One region of the Pseudomonas sp. 300 genome, then DNA from elsewhere that is predicted to be linked to it. Evidence: predicted binding sites of a transcription regulator. Region 1 holds the regulator's gene; the other holds the start of a gene.
What was found. The regulator sigma-54, encoded in region 1, starts transcription at its own class of promoters, with help from an activator protein. The targets are predictions, from matches to a motif close to ANTGGCATNNANNTTGCTNT.
Positions count from the first base shown of each region.

Region 2: the regulator sigma-54 is predicted to act here: its motif matches at 9,126-9,145, upstream of Q7W83_RS17815 (CmpA/NrtA family ABC transporter substrate-binding protein).

Region 1 is NZ_JAVLRV010000001.1:937,467-947,977, reverse strand. It holds gene lptC (LPS export ABC transporter periplasmic protein LptC) at 1-357, shown strand, start outside; gene lptA (lipopolysaccharide transport periplasmic protein LptA) at 344-892, shown strand; gene lptB (LPS export ABC transporter ATP-binding protein) at 892-1,617, shown strand; gene Q7W83_RS04265 (RNA polymerase factor sigma-54) at 1,802-3,295, shown strand; gene hpf (ribosome hibernation-promoting factor, HPF/YfiA family) at 3,370-3,678, shown strand; gene ptsN (PTS IIA-like nitrogen regulatory protein PtsN) at 3,691-4,155, shown strand; gene rapZ (RNase adapter RapZ) at 4,158-5,015, shown strand; gene Q7W83_RS04245 (HPr family phosphocarrier protein) at 5,031-5,306, shown strand; gene Q7W83_RS04240 (ZIP family metal transporter) at 5,314-6,207, opposite strand; gene Q7W83_RS04235 (superoxide dismutase) at 6,238-6,849, opposite strand; gene Q7W83_RS04230 (hypothetical protein) at 6,851-7,282, opposite strand; gene Q7W83_RS04225 (class II fumarate hydratase) at 7,310-8,692, opposite strand; gene Q7W83_RS04220 (FagA protein) at 8,845-9,240, opposite strand; partial or broken gene pmbA (metalloprotease PmbA) at 9,484-10,511, opposite strand, start outside.
Region 2 is NZ_JAVLRV010000002.1:2,508,913-2,519,423, reverse strand. It holds gene Q7W83_RS17840 (nitrate reductase) at 1-2,478, opposite strand, end outside; partial or broken gene Q7W83_RS17835 (NAD(P)/FAD-dependent oxidoreductase) at 2,499-3,698, opposite strand; gene Q7W83_RS17830 (bifunctional protein-serine/threonine kinase/phosphatase) at 3,982-5,649, opposite strand; gene Q7W83_RS17825 (nitrate/nitrite transporter) at 5,657-6,868, opposite strand; gene Q7W83_RS17820 (ANTAR domain-containing response regulator) at 7,205-7,780, opposite strand; gene Q7W83_RS17815 (CmpA/NrtA family ABC transporter substrate-binding protein) at 7,796-9,007, opposite strand; gene Q7W83_RS17810 (quinone-dependent dihydroorotate dehydrogenase) at 9,238-10,257, shown strand; gene rmf (ribosome modulation factor) at 10,437-10,511, opposite strand, start outside.

The DNA.
Region 1 (10,511 bases):
GAACATCTGAAAGCGACCGAAGTGACGCTGTTGACCAACCCGGACCTGAACCTGTTCCGCGGCACCCAGTTCCCTTGGCACGTCCAGAGCGAACACGGCGAAGTCAACCCGGACGGCACTCAGGTCGAACTGATCGACTCGGTGCGCATCACGCGCTTCGACGAGAAAAACCGCAAGACCCTGATTACCTCCACCCGCATGACCGTGTTCCCGCAACAGCAATATGCGCAGACCGAGCAACCCGTTAGAATCGACGGCGCTGGCGGTGTATCGACTGGCAAGGGAATGAAAGCGTATTTGAAAGAAAGCAGGATACACCTGCTATCGAACGTAAGAGGACAGTATGAGGCTCGTTAAAACTCTCCCTATTTTGCTCGGTCTGGGCGCAGCACTGGGAAGCGTGAGCGCCTGGGCTCTGCCGAACGATCAACAGCAGCCTATCCGTATTCAGGCCGACGACGCCCAACTGGACGACAAGAACGGCATTGCCACCTATAAAGGTGACGTGATCATCACCCAAGGCTCGATGATCGTTAAGGGCAATACTGTGACCATGACCCGCACCCCTGCGGGCGACATCGACGTGGTGACTTCGGTGGGCAACCTCGCCTACTTCGAACAACTGCAAACGGCAGGCGACACCAAGCCCGTTCAGGGCTGGGGGGTCACCATCCAGTACCACGCCTCGCAAGACCGCGTCGTGCTGATCGATCGCGCCAAAGTTGTCGATAAAGACGGCAACGTCACCCAAGGCGAGAAAATCGTCTACGACACCAATAAAAAGCTTGCCAGCGCCGGTCGTGCCACAGGGACCAATGTGACCGAATCGCGTCCGCGCATCGACATGGTGATCCAGCCGAAAAAGAAAACCGAAGAGCAAAAGGCCCCGTAATGGCAACTCTGAAAGCTCAGCATCTGGCCAAGAGCTACAAGAGCCGTCAGGTCGTGCGCGACGTCAGCCTGTCCATCGACAGCGGTCAGATCGTCGGCCTGCTTGGCCCTAACGGCGCCGGTAAAACCACCTGCTTCTACATGATTGTCGGCCTGGTTCAGGCCGATCAGGGCCGCGTCCTGATCGATGATCTGGACGTCAGCCACCAGCCGATGCACGGTCGTGCAAAGGCCGGTATCGGCTATCTTCCGCAAGAAGCGTCGATCTTCCGCAAACTCTCGGTCGCCGACAACATCATGGCGATCCTCGAGACCCGCAAGGAACTCGACAAGGCCGATCGTCGCAAAGAGCTGGAAAGCCTGCTGCAGGAATTCCACATCAGCCACATCCGCGACAACCTCGGCATGAGCCTGTCCGGTGGCGAACGCCGCCGCGTGGAAATCGCCCGGGCACTGGCGACCAACCCGAAATTCATCCTCCTCGACGAACCGTTCGCCGGTGTGGACCCGATTTCGGTGGGCGACATCAAACAGATCATCTACCACCTCAAGGCCAAGGGCATTGGCGTGCTGATCACTGACCACAACGTCCGTGAAACCCTGGATATCTGCGAAACCGCCTACATCGTCAACGATGGCCAACTGATCGCCGAAGGTGACTCGGCCACCATCCTGGCCAACGACCTCGTGAAAGAAGTCTATCTGGGCCACGAGTTCCGTCTGTAAGCGCTGAGGTGTCTGGCTGGTTGTCCGTGCGCTTGTCTCGATAAAAAATCAATAGTTTTTTATTGTTACAGCGCTCTAGGCAAACGCTACGGTTTCGGGCATATAATTTGCTTATGTTTGGCGCTTCGGCGCCCTGTAGTGGATGGCGCATGCGCGCCGGCGAATAAGGTGTTTAGCCCCTGCCATGAAACCATCGCTAGTCTTGAGAATGGGCCAGCAGCTGACGATGACACCGCAGCTGCAACAGGCCATCCGCCTGCTCCAATTGTCGACCCTGGACCTGCAACAGGAAATCCAGGAGGCCCTGGAGTCCAATCCGATGCTCGAACGCCAGGAAGAAGGCGACGACTTCGATAACGCCGACCCCTTGGCCGACAAAGCCGAACAGCAACCCAATGCCGACGTCTCGGAACCCTCCTACCAGGAAACCGCCCCGACGGTGGACAACCTCGAGGAAGGTGACTGGAACGAGCGCATTCCCAACGAGCTGCCCGTCGACACCGCCTGGGAAGATGTCTACCAAACCAGCGCCAGCAGCCTGCCGAGCAACGATGACGACGAGTGGGACTTCACTACCCGTACATCCGCCGGTGAGAGCCTGCAAAGCCACCTGCTGTGGCAGCTGAACCTGGCGCCGATGTCCGACACCGATCGCCTGATCGCCGTAACCCTGATCGATTGCATCAACAACCAGGGTTACCTGGACGAAACCCTCGAGGAAATCCTCGAAGCCTTCGACCCTGAACTCGACATCGAACTGGACGAGATCGAAGCCGTCCTGCATCGCATCCAGCAATTCGAACCTGCCGGCATCGGAGCCCGCAACCTGGGTGAATGTCTGCTGCTGCAATTGCGCCAGCTGCCGGCCAAGACACCTTGGCTGGCCGAGGCCAAGCGCCTGGTCAGCGATTACATTGATTTGCTCGGCAGCCGTGACTACAGCCAGCTGATGCGCCGCATGAAGCTCAAGGAAGATGAACTGCGCCAGGTGATCGAACTGGTCCAGAGCCTCAACCCGCGCCCTGGCTCGCAGATCGAATCCAGTGAAGCCGAGTACGTCGTACCCGACGTGATCGTGCGCAAAGACAACGAGCGCTGGCTGGTCGAACTGAATCAGGAGTCGGTGCCACGGCTGCGGGTCAATGCCCAATATGCCGGTTTTGTGCGCCGCGCCGACACCAGCGCCGACAACACCTTCATGCGCAATCAGTTGCAAGAGGCCCGCTGGTTCATCAAGAGCCTGCAAAGCCGCAACGAAACCCTGATGAAAGTTGCCACCCAGATCGTCGAGCATCAGCGCGGTTTTCTGGAATACGGCGACGAAGCGATGAAGCCGTTGGTACTGCATGACATCGCCGAAGCGGTGGGCATGCACGAATCGACGATTTCGCGGGTGACCACACAAAAATTCATGCATACCCCTCGGGGCATATATGAGCTGAAGTACTTTTTCTCCAGCCACGTCAGCACGTCCGAAGGCGGTGAATGCTCGTCCACAGCGATCCGCGCGATCATCAAAAAACTGGTTGCCGCTGAAAATCAGAAAAAGCCGTTGAGTGACAGCAAGATCGCTGGTTTACTGGAGGCACAAGGCATTCAGGTGGCTCGCCGCACCGTCGCCAAGTACCGCGAATCCCTCGGGATCGCGCCTTCGAGCGAACGCAAGCGGTTGATGTAGAGCCACGCCACAGCGTTCCAGTGGTAGATCATCTGGTCTACCGCTTTATGCACTGGCAACGAAGGAGAAGCTGTATGCAAGTCAACATCAGTGGACACCAACTGGAAGTGACCGAACCTCTTCGCACCTACATCGGCGAAAAACTCGAACGGTTAGAGAGGCATTTCGACAAGATCACCAACGTGCAGGTCACGATGACGGTCGAAAAGCTGAAGCAGAAAATCGAAGCCACGCTGCATATTCCCGGCAATGAAGTGGTCGCCAACGCGGAACATACCGATATGTACGCGGCGATCGACGCATTGACCGACAAGCTGGATAAACAACTCAAAAAGCATAAGGAAAAGACCCAGAGCCTCCTCCAGGGCGCGACCGGTCGTTAACACTCCCAACCCATGATCCGACTTGAAAGCATCCTGACCCCCGGCCGTTCCCTCGTGAACGTGCCGGGCGGCAGCAAAAAGAAAGCCCTCGAGCAAATTGCCAACCTGATCGCCCGGGAAGTGCCGGATCTGGAGATGCAAGTTGTCTTCGAGGCGTTGATTGCCCGTGAAAAACTCGGCTCGACCGGTTTTGGCAACGGCATCGCCATTCCTCACTGCCGCCTCAAAGGCTGTATCTCGCCCATCAGTGCCTTGATGCACCTGGACGCTCCCATCGATTTCGACGCCATCGATGGCGCCCCGGTTGACCTGCTGTTCGTTCTGCTGGTCCCGGTAGCCGCTACCGATGCGCACCTGGAGCTACTGCGCCAGATCGCCAGCATGCTCGATCGCAAGGAAGTGCGCGAAAAACTGCGCAGCGCTCCGAGCAATGAAGCCTTGTATCAGGTTGTCCTGAACGAGCAAAACGGGCAGTAATCATGCGTTTGATCATCGTCAGTGGCCGCTCCGGCTCAGGTAAAAGCACCGCGCTCGATGTTCTCGAAGACAACGGCTATTACTGCATCGACAACCTGCCTGCCGGGTTGTTGCCGGAACTGGCCGAGCGCGCGCTGATCCACACCGAACTTGCGCAGCCGCTGGTGGCCGTCTCCATTGACGCGCGCAACTTGCCGAGCCACTTGAGCCGGTTTCCGGAACTGCTCGAAGAAGTTCGCAGCCGACATATCCAATGCGATGTCCTGTACCTGGACGCCGACGAAGAAACCTTGCTGAAGCGTTTTTCGGAAACTCGCCGTCGTCACCCGTTGAGCAGCGCCAACCGCTCGCTGGCCGAGGCGATCAACGATGAAACCAACCTGCTCGGGCCGATTGCCGACCTCGCCGATCTCAAGGTCAATACCACCAACCTGAACCTGTATCAGTTGCGCGATACCATCAAGTTGCGCCTGCTGAACCAACCGGAACCCGGTACTGCGTTTTTGGTGGAGTCGTTCGGATTCAAACGCGGCATGCCGGTGGACGCCGATCTGGTGTTCGATGTGCGTTGCCTGCCCAACCCCTATTGGAAGCCGGAGCTGCGCGAGCAGTCCGGGCTTGATCAACCGGTTGCCGAGTACCTGGCGGCCCAGCCGGACGTCGAGGAGATGTTCCAGGACATTTCCACGTACCTGCTCAAATGGCTGCCCCGCTTTGCCGCCAGCAACCGCGCTTATGTCACCATTGCCATTGGCTGCACCGGCGGGCATCACCGCTCCGTCTACCTGACCGAACGTCTGGGCCAGGTCCTGCAAAAATCCCTGAAGAACGTCCAGGTCCGCCACCGCGACCTCAGCTAAAGGATTCACATCGCGATGCCTGCTCTGGAAATCGAAATCATCAACAAGCTGGGCCTGCATGCCCGCGCTTCCGCCAAGTTCGTCGGCGTGGCCGGTCAGTTCAAGGATTGCACGATCAGGGTAGGACGCACGCCGCAGTCCACGGTCGACGGCAAAAGCATCATGGCCATGATGATGCTGGCTGCAGGCAAAGGCACCAAAATCCATCTGAGCACGGAAGGCGAGCAGGAACAGGAAGCGCTGGACGCGCTGGTCGCGCTGATCAACAACTTCTTCGACGAAGGCGAATAACGCTCGCCTAGGCGAGCGCTGTATCCATCACCATCATCAGACAAAACCCGATCAGCAGCCCAAGGCTGGCAAGCTTGTCGTGACCATTGCGGCGCGACTCGGGAATGACTTCATGCGTGACCACCAGCAGCATGGCCCCAGCCGCCAGCGCCAGCCCCAACGGCAAGAGCAACTCGGCAAGGCTCACCAGCCAGGCGCACAACAGCGCAAAGACCGGTTCGACCAACCCTGATGCCGCGCCGATCAGGAACGCCTTGACCCGCGACATCCCTGCCCCGGCCAACACCAACGCAATCACCAATCCTTCCGGCACATCCTGCAAGGCAATGCCCATCGCCAGGCTGTCGGCGTCGGGCATGCCGCCACCCGCCGAGACACCGACCGCCATGCCTTCAGGAATGTTGTGGGCAATGATGGCAAACACGAACAACCAGATCCGTGGCGGAATAACCGGCCGCTCCAGCGTGCCGACGAGCATTTCCGGCGAAGCACCGGAAACCTTTCGATCCACCAGATACAGCCCGAACGCGCCAAGCATGATGCCGAAACTGATCAGCCCGCTGGCCGTCCAAGGTGTCAGTCCCAGGCTTTCAGCGGCGGCAATGCCCGGAACAATCAGCGAAAATGCCGTTGCGGCGAGCATAACCCCGGCGCCAAAGCCGAGTAGCGAATCGCTGACCGCCTGAGGCATGCGTCGAATCACCAGCACCGGCACCGCGCCCAAGGCCGTGCCCAAGGCGCAAATCGCCCCGCCTTGCAACGCGCGCAGCAGTTTCGGCTCGAGATCCAGCCACGCGAGCCCATGCGCGACCAACAAGCTCATGCCCGCCAGCAGTAACAGCGACCCAAACGCGTAACGAAACATCCGCCCACTTCCGATCGCCAGTGTTTCAGTGCCCATAGTCAGCCCAGGATTGTTTTTCTAGAAGACTTAAACCAGTGCAGCCTGATAGCGCGCAGCGACTTCGGGCCAATTGATCACGTTGTAAAACGCGTTGATGTATTCGGGACGGCGGTTTTGATACTGCAGGTAATAGGCATGCTCCCAGACATCCAACCCCAGAATCGGCGTATTGCCGTTCATCAAGGGGCTGTCCTGGTTGCCGCTGCTTTCAACGACCAGCCTCTTTTGCGGCGTCACACTCAGCCAGGCCCAGCCGCTGCCGAAACGGGTCAGCGCGGCTTTGGTGAACGCTTCCTTGAAACGGTCGAGGCCGCCCAACTGCTCCTCGATGGCCTTGGCCAATTCGCCGACCGGCTGACCGCCGCCGTTGGGCACCATGACTTCCCAGAACAGCGAATGGTTGGCATGACCGCCACCCTGATTGATCACCGCCGCGCGGAGTTTTTCCGGCAGTTGCTGAACGGCAGCCACCAGTTTTTCCACCGGCCACTCGGCAAACTCGGTGCCTTCGACGGCAGCGTTAAGGTTATTGATGTAGGTCTGGTGATGCTTGGTGTAGTGGATTTCCATGGTCTGCGCATCGATATGCGGTTCCAGGGCATCGTAGGCGTACGGCAAGACAGGCAAGCTAAAAGCCATTTCAGTGGACTCCATGGTGTAGAGGCGCAGGGGACGACGCGGCATCGATGTGCAGTAAACGATGAGTGCGCGGGTATTCGCCGTGCTCGCTGATGAAATTCAACAGTTCGACGTAGGTTTTGCTGCTCTGACGCAGCGCGGCTTCACGCAATGCCGGCGCCAGTCGCGGGTCCTGCATAGTCTTCAACAACCGTTGGTGGATGGCGCACAGGTATTCGGCGCTCTCCTCCGGCTGGTTCAGACGCAAATGCAGGTCCGCCAGGTTGTGGTGGGAAATCACGCAGGCCGCCACCGCTTCGTCGGCATCCGCCCAGCGCTCGAACAACACCTGGGCCAGGGCCAATGCTTGCAAGTAAGCCTCGCGAGCATCGACGTATTCGCCCAGCATGAAACAGCGGTTTGCTCTTTCGATCGTGCGTTTCCAGTGCTCCATGGTGAGCCTCCAAAGCGGTTGCGGTGATTACACGCCGCCTGCGGTGAGCTTTTCCGGATTGAGCAACTCTTCCAGTTGGCTGCGCGACAGGTCAGTGTGTTCCAGAGCGACATCGATCACCGGCCGGCCCTGCTGATAAGCCTTCTTGGCGATCTCCGCAGCGTTTTGGTAACCAATGATCGGGTTGAGTGCCGTGACCAGAATCGGGTTGCGCGACAGCGCTTCCTTGAGCCTGGCTTCGTTGACCTTGAAGCTGGCGATAGCCTTTTCACCCAACAAGTGGCTGGAGTTGGCCAGCAATTCAATGCTGCTCAGCAGGTTCTGGGCGATGATCGGCAGCATCACGTTCAGCTCGAAATTGCCCGACTGGCCGGCGATGGTGATCACCGTGTCATTGCCGATCACTTGGGCGGCGACCATCGCGGTGGCCTCCGGGATCACCGGATTGACCTTGCCGGGCATGATCGACGAGCCCGGCTGCAAGGCTTCAAGTTCGATTTCGCCGAGGCCGGCCAGTGGACCGGAGTTCATCCAGCGCAGGTCGTTGGCGATTTTCATCAGCGATACAGCGGTGGTTTTCAGCTGCCCGGAGACCGCAACGGCGGTGTCCTGAGAGCCGATCAGAGCGAACAAATCGGTGCCCGGCGTGAATTGCACCTGAGTCAATCTGGTCAGCTGCTGGCTGAAAAGTCTGGCGAATTCTGGATGCGCATTGATACCGGTGCCCACCGCCGTACCGCCCTGAGCCAGGGACTGCAGGCTCGGCAGCAGATCCTGCAGATGGCCGATGTTGGCCTTCAGTTGTTGCGCCCAACCGTTGAGCACCTGGCTCATGCGCACTGGCATCGCATCCATCAAGTGAGTGCGACCGGTTTTGACGTGGTGATGAACCTCTTCGGCCTTGTGCTCGATCACCTGCACCAGACGCACCAGTGCCGGCAGCAATTGTTCATGCAACGCCAGCGCAGCGCTGACGTGAATGGTGGTCGGGATGATGTCGTTGCTGCTCTGGCCGCAATTGACGTGATCATTGGGGTTCACCGGCTCGCCAAGCAGACGGCTGGCCAGGGTCGCAATCACTTCGTTGGCATTCATGTTGGAACTGGTGCCGGAACCGGTCTGGAAAATATCCACCGGGAAGTGCTGCATGAAATCGTCCTGAAGCAAGCCCAGTGATGCCTCAACGATGGCGTTGCCCTGGGATTCGCTGATCTGCCTGAGTTCGACGTTGGCTCGCGCGGCGGCGGCCTTGGCCAGGATCAGTGCGCGGATGAACTGCATCGGCATCGGCTTGCCACTGATCGGGAAATTGTTCACCGCACGCTGGGTTTGTGCGCTGTAGAGGGCGTCCAACGGGACCTGGAGTTCGCCCATGCTGTCGCGCTCAATACGAGTCTTAGGGTCTGCCATCCGTTATTTCCTATGTCGCGTTGCGTATGAAAGCGGGCCAGGCAAGGCGCAGTCCGCTGGTAATGGTTGTTCCCTTGCCAAGGACTGCAACGCAGTCTGGCCCTGCACCACAGCGGGCCCGGCGCGGCATAGGAAATAACGGATGGCAGACCCTACTCATCAGAAAATCCTTGCACCAGTTCTATGAGAGGTATCGAGGGCTGCAACTCGCAGGTCGCCAGTTGCCAGGTGTAGCTTTGCCAGCGCTTGAGGCGGCACTTGCAGAGGGAGAGGCGTTCAAGTTCGCGCAGCGGGCGCCACGCCTGGTCCAGGCAATAGGTTCGCCAGTGCCAGGGCAGCGCGACATCGGCAGCAGTGTCGAGCAGCAATCGGAAAGAGGTTTCGGCGATGGTCCAAGGGGACGTCGCGGTACAACACGCCAGATACCGGCCTTCGGCCAAGTAGTGTTCGATCAGGCGAGGCTCGTCAGGGTCCATCCCGCAACGGATCTGGCGACTCATCCAGCGCCAGCTTTCGAGGTAAGGCTGCTCGTGCAAGGCAGAACTCATGATCCGGGCTCATTCGGTAATGAGATTTATTATTAGATGATAATGATAACCAACACAAGCCCAGAGACACTCTGAGTACATTGTGGGAGCGGGCTTGCCCGCGAGGAGGCCAGTACATCCAACATACCGGGCGCCTGACACACCGCCATCGCGGGCAAGCCCACACCCACAAGGTCTGCACGACCCCAATAAAAAAGGCGCGCCACCCAATGGGTGGCGCGCCTTTTGTGTTGCCGTAAGTGTTTAGCTACCGGCGACAGTCATCCGCTCGATCAACACCGAACCCGTGCGAATGTTACTGCGCAATTCCAGGTCATTACCCACGGCGACGATCTGCTTGAACATGTCGCGCATGTTGCCGGCGATGGTGACTTCCTGGACCGCAAACTGGATTTCGCCGTTCTCGACCCAGTAACCCGCCGCGCCGCGGGAGTAATCACCCGTGACCATGTTCAGGCCCTGGCCCATGAGCTCGGTGACCAGCAAGCCACGGCCCATACGGCGGAGCAAGGCCGCTTGATCTTCATCGCCATGGGTGACGAACAGGTTGTGCACGCCGCCCGCGTTGGCCGTGCTCGGCATGCCGAGCTTGCGACCGGAATAGGTGCCGAGGATGTAGGACACCAGCTCACCTTTTTCGACGAACGGTTTGGCGTAGGTCGCCAGACCATCGCCATCGAACGCCGAACTGCCCATGGCGCGCATCAAATGCGGGGCGTTCATCGATGGTCAGCCATTCCGGGAACAGCTTCTGACCCAGCGTGCCTTCAAGGAACGACGATTTGCGATACAGGCTGCCGCCGGAAATCGCCGAGAGGAAACTGCCGAACAAGCCACCCGCCAGTTCAGCGGAGAACAGCACCGGCACTTCACAGGTCGGCACCGGACGCGCGCCCAGACGGCTCGCCGCCCTTTGCGCGGCACGCTGGCCGATGCTCGCCGGGTCGGCCAGCAAGCTGCCCTGGCGATTCACGTCGTACCAGTAATCGCGCTGCATCTGGCCATCGGCTTCGGCGATCATGACGCAGCTCAGGCTGTGACGAGTCGATGCATAACCGCCGATAAAACCGTGGCTGTTGCCGTATACGCGACAGCCCTGATGCGTGCTGAGGGTGGTGCCATCGGCATTCTTGATGCGACTGTCGGCGGCAAATGCCGCGGCCTCACAGCTCAGGGCCATCTCGATGGCTTGCTCCGGCGTGATGTCCCATTGGTGGAACAAGTCGAAATCCTGCAGATCCTTGGCCATCAGCGCGGCGTCCGCCAGGCCC
Region 2 (10,511 bases), on a different contig from region 1:
CCGCCGCAGTTGTTCGTCTGCACGACCTTGCAGCCAAAGGTCCTGCAGCCAGTGCTGCGCGAGCGTTTCACCCGCCAGGCGAATCGCGGTAATCCGGCCATGCTCGATGCGTACCCGTTTGCCAATGGAGCGCCGTGGGTCGTCGTAAGCCAGGACCGGACCTTCATTGAGCCCCAGGCAACGGTCGATATCGCACAACAGTTGCGGATCTGGCGCCGTGGCGCTGGCCGCGCGTATAAGCAGCGCTGGGCGTTCACGGCCAGTCAGGCTGAGGCTTACGTAGGAAAACTCCTCACAGAGCGGTCGTAGCGTCTCAAAATGCTGTTGAACATCGCCCTCAATCAGGACGAAAAGGTTCCAGGGCAAATGCACGGGGTCGATTCGTACACCGCTGTGTTTGAGTTCCGGTTGTTTCGATAACGGATCGAACGCCGGTTGGGTGAGCGCATTGACCCCGCCCTTCAGGAACCGGTCGCCCCAGTGCATGGGCAGAAAAGCCTGGCCCGGGCGCACGCTGTCGTCGCTGCCGACGGCGACAATCACCGCGCCGCGACGGCTTTTCAAACTGACCAGCTCACCTGCTTGCAGTCCATGGCGATGCAGTTCATCCGGGTGCAGGCTCAGCACGGCTTCGCTGACATGACCGAACAACTGCGCGGCAGTGCCGGTGCGGCTCATGCCGTGCCACTGATCGCGCAGGCGGCCAGTGATCAGCGTCAGCGGGAATTGCTCGTCGCGTTGTTCCTTGGCGGCAAGGTATGGATCGGCCACAAACCGGGCACGTCCGCTGGCGGTCGGGAAAATCCCGTCCCGATACAGTCGGGCCGTACCTTCACGGGCGCCTGCAGGAAACGGCCATTGCTGTGGACCGAGACGATCAATCAGCTCATGGCTGATGCCGGACAGGTCCAGATCTCGGTCGCGTGTCAGTAGTTTGTACTCATCGAAGACCTGCGCCGGGGTGTCGAACGCAAATAGACTGGGCTGCCCCGGACGCAGATATTTTTCCAGGCGCTGTGCGAAATCCACCGTAATTGCCCAGTCGGATCGCGTTTCGCCGGGGGCGACAATCGCCTGGCGGACGTGGGAAATCCGCCGTTCGGAGTTGGTCACCGTGCCGTCTTTCTCACCCCAACTGGCGGCGGGCAACAGCAGGTCGGCGAACGCGGCGGTTTCGGTGGTGCGAAAGGCTTCCTGCAAGACCACGAACGGGCAGGCTTGCAGCGCCGCGCGCACGGCGCTCTGGTCCGGCATCGATTGCGCGGGGTTGGTGCAGGCAATCCACAGGGCTTTGATGGTTCCGCTGCGAACCTGCTCAAACAGCTCGATAGCGGTGAGCCCGGTACTTTCAGGCAACTGGTCAACGCCCCAGTAGGCGGCGACTTCTGCACGATGCTCGGCATTGGCCGCTTCGCGATGGCCCGGCAGCAGGTTCGACAGGCTGCCGGTTTCGCGACCACCCATGGCATTCGGCTGACCGGTCAGGGAAAAAGGTCCTGCACCGGGACGGCCGATTTGCCCGGTGGCCAGGTGCAGATTGATCAGTGCACTGTTTTTCGCACTGCCGGCAGTGGACTGGTTCAGTCCCATGCACCACAGCGACAGAAAGCTCGGCGAGGTGCCCACCCATTCGGCGCATTGTTGCAGTTGCTCAACGCTGATCCCGCACAGCTGCGCAACCATGGGTGGCGTGTAATCGCGCACCAGGTTTTTCAATTCGGCGAGGCCTTCGGTGTGGGCCTTGATGAAGTCGCGGTCGATCCAGTCTTCCCACAGCAACAGGTACAAAATCCCATGAAACAAGGCGACATCGGAGCCCGGAAGAATCGCCAGATGCAGGTCAGCCAAGTCGCAGGTATCCGTACGACGTGGGTCGATGACGATGACTTTCATCTGTGGTCGGCGGGATTTGGCCTCTTCCAGGCGACGAAACAGGACCGGGTGGGCGTAGGCCATGTTGCTGCCGACGATCATCACGCAGTCGCTCGACTCAAGGTCTTCGTAACTGCAGGGCGGCGCATCGGCGCCGAGGCTGCGCTTGTAGCCGACCACTGCCGATGACATGCACAGGCGCGAATTGCTGTCGATGTTGTTGGTGCCCACCAACGCTCGCGCCAGTTTGTTGAAACTGTAGTAGTCCTCGGTCAGCAACTGCCCGGAAATGTAAAACGCCACGCTGTCCGGGCCATGTTCGGCGATGGTGTCGGCGAACACGCTGGCGGCGTGATCGAGGGCGGTGTCCCAGTCGGTGCGGCTGCGGGCCAGCCCTTTGCCCAGGCGCAGTTCGGGATACAGCGCTCGGGCCGCGAGGTCGCCGGTCAGGTGCAGGGTTGAACCCTTGCTACACAGCTTGCCGAAGTTGGCCGGGTGGGCCGGATCGCCGCTGACGCCGAGGATGCGCTCGCCGTCATGCTCGATCAGCACGCCGCAGCCGACCCCGCAGTAGCAACAGGTGGAGGCGGTGATCTGGCGGTTCATCAGCTGGCTTCCCGCAGGGCTTCACCGAACATCAGGTGATCGCGGATTTCATCAATATTCTGGCTCTCACGAATCTGCCGGAAATACCAGCCGCCATCCGCCGTGTCACCGTACAGGCAGGCCCCGACCAGTACGTCGTCCTTGATCACCAGTTTTTTGTAGATACCCCCGATCGGGTCGCGGAGGGTGATGGTTTCAGTGCCTTCGCCGCCCATGAAGTCGCCGGCGGAGAACAGGTCGATGCCGGTGACTTTCAATTTGGTCGAGGTCACCGAGCCTTTGTAGCTGGCGAAGCCAAGCTGGGCGAGATGGTTGGCGCAGACCTTGGCCTGTTCGAACAGCGGCGCCACCAGGCCATAGGCAATGCCGCGATGGCTGGCGCATTCGCCGATGGCGTATACCCGCGGGTCGTAGGTTTGCAGGGTGTCGTTGACCAGAATTCCTCGGTTGCACGGGAGTCCCGAGCGTTCCGCGAGTTCGGTCGCGGGGCGGATGCCGGCGGCCATGACCACCAGGTCGGCGGGGATGAGGTCGCCGTTCTTGAATTCGACCGAGCCGACCCGGCCATTGCCGGCATCGTGCAGGGCCTGGGTTTGCTCACGCAGACGAAAGTGCAGGCCACGGTCCTCAAGCGCGGTTTGCAGCAACCGGCCGCTGATGTTGTCCAGTTGCCGTTCCAGCAACCATTCACCGTTGTGCACCACGGTGACGTGCATGCCGCGCAGCATCAGGCCGTTGGCCGCTTCCAGGCCGAGCAGGCCGCCGCCGATGACCACCGCGTGCTTGTGGGTCTTGGCGGTGCTGATCATGGCTTGGGTGTCGGCGATGTCGCGGTAGCCGATCACGCCGTGCAGTGTGTTGCCCGGGATCGGCAGGATGAACGGGGTCGAGCCGGTGGCAATCAGCAGGCGGTCATACTCGGCCTCGGTGCCGTCGTCGGCGATCACTCGACGTTTGACTCGGTCGATCTCTACGACTCGGCGGTTGAGCAGCAACTTGATGTTGTTGTCCAGGTACCAGTCCAGGTCGTTGAGCGCGATATCTTCGAAGGTTTGCTCGCCGGCCAATACGGGCGACAGCAGGATGCGGTTGTAGTTGGTATGGGGTTCGGCACCGAAGACCGTGATGTCGTACAGCTCGTTGCTCAGCTTGAGCAGCTCTTCCAGGGTGCGAACCCCGGCCATGCCGTTGCCGATCATCACCAGTTTTAGTTTTTTCATCAGGTTCTCCGGGGAGTTCGGGCCCGCCTCGTCAGGGCGTTCAGGTCGTGCTCGACAAATTTTGCGCAAACAAAAAAAGGCGTCCCGCTAGTTGCCTAGCGAGGACGCCTTTGTCCTGGTCCCGTTCTCTCGGGAAGCGCATCCTTCGTCGTTGAAGGCTGGGCTTTATGTCTGTTGAGAGAGGTAATGCAGTGGTTGTGCCAAGTTAGCTAATGCCCGGTTTTACTGGCGTTGGTTGAGTGACCAAGCGTGGCTATTGCACCGAATCAAAGCGCCTTGCCCACTAATGGAGCGCCAGAAACAGCAACACCAGATTCACCAGCAGCGACACCAACGCCAACGTCCGCCAGACTTTCAATGGCTCGCGCTCAAGCAAGGGTCTGGGGCGCACGCTCAAACTGCGCCGTTCACCCTGTTCCAGCACCAGTAACCATTCTTCCGCGGTTTCAAATCGCTCAGCCGGATCTGCCGCCACCGCGCGCGCCAGGCTTTGTGCGATCCACTCGGGCAGGTCCGGGCGGTAGCGACTGGCACTGACCGGCAAGCCAAACCTTGGACGCTGGAACGCTTCGATTTCGCCGTAGGGATAGTGCCCGGTCAGCAGGAAATACAAGGTCACGCCGGCCGCATACAGATCCTGTTGCGGGCTGGGTTTATCACCACGAAAGGCTTCCGGTGCAATGTAACTGGGGGTTCCGGGCAGGGTCGATGCCTGATCTTCAGACAGGCCTGGGCAGTAGGCGAGGCCGAAATCCAGCAGCCGAAGTTCGCCATCGTCTCCCAGCAGCAGATTCTCCGGTTTGATGTCGCGATGGAAAATCTGCCGTCGATGCAGCATGCCGACCGCCCGCAGCAGGCGTTCAGCCAGATCCTGCCATTGGGCCAGCGCCAGGGTGGCGCTTCGTTCAGCCAGTTGCGCCAGGGTCGAACCGGAATATTCACGCATCACGTAGTACAAATGCTGACGCTGACTGGCGGCATGGACTTCAGGAAAATGCCGTCCGGCCACACGCTTGAGAAACCATTCCTCCGACAGCAATGCTTGTCCGGCCAGATGATCGTCGCGCAACGCACCAGGCAGGGTTTTCAACAGCCAGGGTTGTTGCTGAGCGTCGCGCACCCGATAGAGCAACGACTGCTGACTTTGCCCGAGTATCCCTTCGACGTGCCAGCCCTCGAACGTCTGGCCCGGTTTCAGCGCTGGCGGCAGTGGCCATTGCTGCACATGAATCAGCGCATCACCGATGCTCGTTTCACCGAGGGCGTCGACCCGCACCAGCAGCGCGCTGGCATTGTCCTGACTGCCCGCCAGATGCGCCGCATTCACCAGGGTGTGCGCGGCGCTGTGCAGATCCGGTTGATCGCGCAGAATTGCCGCAATGGCGGTGTCGCCCAGCACGGCCCAGATACCATCGCTGAGCAGGACGAAATGCTCATTCAGCCGCAGTTCGCCATCGAGAAAATCCAGCACCAGATGCTGATCGAGGCCGAGCGCCCGTTTGAGCACATGCTGCATGCCCGGCTGATCCCATACGTGATCCTCAGTGACTCGCTGCAGTTGATCGGCGTGCCAGCGATAAACCCTGCAGTCACCGACATGCGCCAGGGTAAAACGCCTGCCGCGCATGACCAGGGCACTGACAGTGGTCAGCAGCGGTTGCCCGCCGCCATTGGCCTGCAACCAGCGATTTTGTGCCAGCAGCAAGCGATCAAGCGCCTGGGCGACACCCCAGGTTTCCGGGGTGGCGTAGTAGTCCAGCGCCAGCGCCTGCAAGGTTGAACGCGCCGCGAGGCCGCCATCGGCGCACTGGCTGACGCCGTCGGCGATGGCGAACAGGTAACCCTTGCTCGCCGCCAGCGCCGGGGCCGGCGTCACCAGGCGCAAGGCGTCCTGATTCTCCTCGCGCGGACCGACGGCACTGGCTTCGGCAAAACTCAGTTGCAGGCTCATTCAGCCCTCACACCCGCGCAGCGGTGACGGCAGCCGAACCCCAAGTGGTTCTCCAGCGACGCTTCACGCCGTGCAGACCGAACCAGGCGAGGACGCCGAGGCTGGCGAACAACCACAAGGCCAGTTGATAACTGCCGGTGCTTTGCTTGATCGCCCCCATACCCGCCGCGAGGGCGAAGCCGCCGATGCCGCCGGCCATGCCGATCAAACCGGTCATCACACCGATCTCACGCCGAAAACGTTGCGGGACCAATTGGAAAACCGCGCCGTTACCCGCACCCAGACCGAGCATGGTGCAGACGAAAAGTGCCAGCGCCGCGTAGGAACTTGGCAGGTTGAAACCCACTGCTGCAATGCAGATCGCCGCCACCGTGTACATCGCCAGCAGTGTGCGAATGCCGCCGAAACGGTCCGCCAGTGCGCCGCCCAAAGGACGCATCAAACTGCCGCCAAACACACAGGCTGCGGTGTAGTAACCGGCGGTCACCGGGCTCAGGCCGTATTGGTCGTTGAAGTAGCCGGGCAGGGCGCTGGCCAGGCCGATGAAGCCGCCGAAGGTCACGCTGTAGAAAAACATGAACCACCAGCTGTCGCGGTCGCCCAGGGCCTTGAAGTAGTCGGACACCGACTTGGCTTTCGGCCGCTCAGGTGCGTTTTTGGCCAGCCAGGCGAAGACGATGATGGTCAGGATCAGCGGGATCAGGGCGAAGCCGAACACGTTGCTCCAGCCGAACGCGGCGGCCAGTACCGGAGCAATCAGCGCGGCGAGCACGGTGCCCGAGTTACCGGCCCCGGCGATACCCATGGCCTTGCCCTGATGTTGTGGCGGATACCACTGCGACGCCAGCGGCAGGGCCACGGCGAACGACGCGCCCGCCATGCCGAGGAACAGGCCCAGCAGCAGCGCTTGTTCGTAACTCTGGATGCCGTGTTTCCAGGCGATGAACAGCGCGCAGATGACGATCACCTGGCCGATGATGCCGGCGGTTTTAGGCGACAGACGATCCGCCAGCATGCCCATGATAAAGCGCAGTACGGCCCCGGCCAGAATCGGCGTGGCCACCACCAGCCCGCGTTGTTGGGTGGTCAGGTGCAGGTCGGCGGCGATTTGCACCGCCAGTGGGCCGAGTAGGTACCAGACCATGAAACTCAGGTCGAAGTAGAGGAAGGCCGCGAACAGGGTCGGGGTATGGCCGGATTTCCAGAAGCTTGAATTCATCGCGCACCTCAGCTGTGAGTCGTCTCGAGAAGGAGTCATGAGCTTGCAGGTGGGGCGCCGCAACGGCCGCACCACCAGCCCCGTTCTGTGGGGCCAAAACAAAAAAACGCCGCCACCCGATTCGCCATGGGCAAATGAGGTGAGCGACGTCTTTGTCGTAGGTGGGGCAACCGCCGTTGGTTACCTGTGTGGATTACGTAGCGAGATTTGTGCCAACAATTCTAGACCGAGTCGCTGCCAATCGCGGGCAAGCCCGCTCCCACAGGATTGGTGGTGTTCACAAAACATGTGGGAGCGGGCTTGCCCGCGATGAGGCCCTGATAGACGCTGCAATACTCAGCCGAGCAACTCACTCATCGCAATGATCTGCTCCGCCACCTGAATCAGCTTCTGCTGCCGGCTCATGGCCTGGCGCCGCATCAGCGTGTAGGCCTCTTCTTCATTGCAGTCCTTCATCTTCATCAGCAGCCCCTTGGCCAGCTCGATGCGCTTGCGCTCGGCCAGTTGCTGATCGCGGGCATGCAGTTGCGCGCGCAGGGCCTGGTCGCTTTCGAAGCGTGCCATGGCCACATCGAGAATCGGCTGCAAGCGTTGTGCGTGGATGCCTTCGACGATGTAGGCGCTGACCCCGGACTTGATCGCCTGGCGCATCACGTCGGGGTCATGTTCGTCGGTAAACATCACAATCGGACGTGGCTGGTCTCGACTCACCAACACCACTTGCTCCATCACATCGCGGCTCGGTGACTCGGTATCGATCAGAATCACGTCCGGACGCACCGTTTCGACGCGTGCGGGCAGGTCGATGGTCAGGCCGGATTCGTCGATGACCTCGAATCCGGCTTCGGTCAGTGCGGCTTTCAAGCGGCCGACTTTCTTCGCGGTGTCGTTGATCAGCAGGATACGCAACATGTTCGCAGTCTCCTGTCAGCGGCTGGCGAATCGGGACGAGCTGTCGCTCATGGCGTGCAGTTTGAAACTGCGGGCATATCCGGCCGGGTCCGAGCCGTCCCAGATTTTGCCGTCGATCAACTGGCTGCTGCGCATATCCTGGCCCGAAGAGGCGACATCCACCGCGCTGGCGGCCTCTCGATACAAGTCTAGTTGCTGAACCTGACGGGCCACCGCGAGGTAGTCCGGGTCGTCGCGCAGCAATCCCCAGCGGCGGAACTGGGTCATGAACCACATGCCATCGGACAGGTAAGGCCGGTTGACCTCGCCAGCGCCATGGAAGCGCAACGCGTGCGGGTCCTGCCAGCGGTTGCCGAGGCCGTCGGCGTAGTCGCCGAGCAGTCGCGGTTCGATGCAGTCGAGTGGCGCGTCCAGGTATTGCGGGGCGCTCAGCAACTGGGCGGTACTGCGGCGATTCTCGGTGCTTTCTTCGATGAAACGGCTGGCCTCCAGAATGGCCATCACCAGCGCCCTGGCGGTGTTGGGGTATTGCTCGACGAACGTGCGGGTGCAGCCGAGGACTTTTTCCGGATGGTCGGGCCAGATGGTCTGGGTCGTTGCCATGGTAAAGCCGAGATTGTGTTTCACGGCGCTGGCGGACCAGGGTTCACCGACGCAGAAACCGTCGATCCGCCCGGCTTGCAGGTGCGCGACCATTTGCGGTGGCGGCACTACCACACTGTTGACGTCGTGCAACGGATGAATGCCTTGGCTCGCCAGCCAGTAATACAGCCACATGGCGTGGGTACCGGTCGGAAATGTCTGGGCGAAGGTGAGTTTTGGGCGAGTTTGGTGCACGTGGCGATCCAGTGCTTCAGGACCGGTCACGCCCAACGCCTGCAAACCGTGGGAGAGGTTGATGCTCTGACCGTTCTGGTTCAGGCCCATGAGCACTGCCATGTCGGTCGGCGCCACGCCGCCGATGCCCAAATGTACGGCGTAGATCAAACCATACAGGCTGTGGGCGGCATCGAGTTCACCGCTGACCAGTTTGTCCCGCAGGTTGGCCCAGGAAGACTGGCGCTTGAGGTTCAAGGTCAGGCCGTAGGGCTGGGCGAAGCCCTGAGTGGCGGCGACCACCACCGAGGCGCAATCGCTCAGGGCCATGAAGCCCAGGTTGATGTCGGTCTTTTCCGGGGCATCGCTGCCGTTGACCCAGGCCAGTGGGCCCGCTGTGGGTTCATTCATGACTAAACACCTTCCAAAAAAAAGCGTCGTCCCAGGCCCTCGCGCAAGCAAAGCCGGGTGACGACGCCATTGTCCTTCCACTCATCCCGCCGTTGGCATGAGTGCTGATGCCTGTGCTGGTGCAAGGCATATGCCATCGCCCGCTGATTTTGTCGCGCGCCTCGCTTGCGACCCCGATGCCCGGCTATAATCGCCGCCTCATTTCGCCGCCATTCGAGTCAAAACCGCCCATGTACACCCTGGCCCGTCAGCTGTTGTTCAAACTTTCCCCGGAAACCTCCCACGATCTGTCCCTGGACCTGATCGGCGCGGGCGGGCGTTTGGGCCTCAACGGCTTGCTGTGCAAGGCTCCGGCAAAAATGCCGGTGAGCGTCATGGGCCTGGACTTCCCGAACCCGGTGGGTCTGGCGGCCGGTCTGGACAAGAACGGTGCGGCCATCGACGGATTTGCCCAGTTGGGTTTTGGATTCGTCGAAATCGGCACCATCACCCCGCGTCCGCAGCCGGGCAACCCGAAGCCACGGATCTTCCGTCTGCCGGAAGCCGAGGCGATCATCAACCGCATGGGCTTCAACAACCTGGGTGTCGATCACTTGCTGGCGCGTGTGGCGGCGGCCAAGTACAAGGGCGTGCTGGGCATCAACATCGGCAAGAACTTCGATACTCCGGTCGAGCGCGCGGTCGACGACTACCTGATTTGCCTGGACAAGGTCTACGCCCATGCCAGCTATGTGACGGTCAACGTCAGCTCGCCGAACACTCCGGGCCTGCGCAGCCTGCAATTCGGTGACTCGCTCAAGCAATTGCTGGCCGACCTGGCGACTCGCCGTGCCGAACTGGCGTTGCGACATGGCAAACATGTTCCGCTGGCGATCAAGATCGCGCCGGACATGACCGACGAAGAAACCGCTCAAGTCGCGCAAGCGCTGATCGAAACCGGGATGGACGCGGTGATCGCCACCAACACCACCCTGAGCCGCGTCGGCGTTGAAGGCATGGAATACGGTGACGAGGCGGGCGGTCTGTCCGGCGCACCGGTTCGTGACAAGAGCACCCACACCGTGAAGGTGCTGGCGGCCGAGTTGGGCGGTCGCTTGCCGATCATCGCCGTGGGGGGCATTACCGAAGGCAAGCATGCGGCTGAGAAAATCGCTGCGGGGGCGAGCCTGGTGCAGCTCTATTCCGGTTTCATCTACAAAGGCCCGGCGCTGATTCGCGAATCCGTCGACGCCATCGCTGCCCTGCGCTAAACCCCTGTGGGAGCGAGCTTGCTCCCACATTGAAGTGTTTGCCGCTTAAAGTCGCGTTTTTGGCAGGCATAAAAAAGGGCTCCTCGAAGGAGCCCTTGGGCCGGAGCCCGCCGCCCGGATGGGGCGTGCGTGGTAAGTCGTTACGTAATCAGGTTGTCGTGTCGGATGTGTGCCCTGTGTTAGCCGACGGCGTGAAGTTCGTTGAGTCTGTGGATTCCCGCAGTGCCGGTCATACCGTCCCAGTTGTCGCCGCG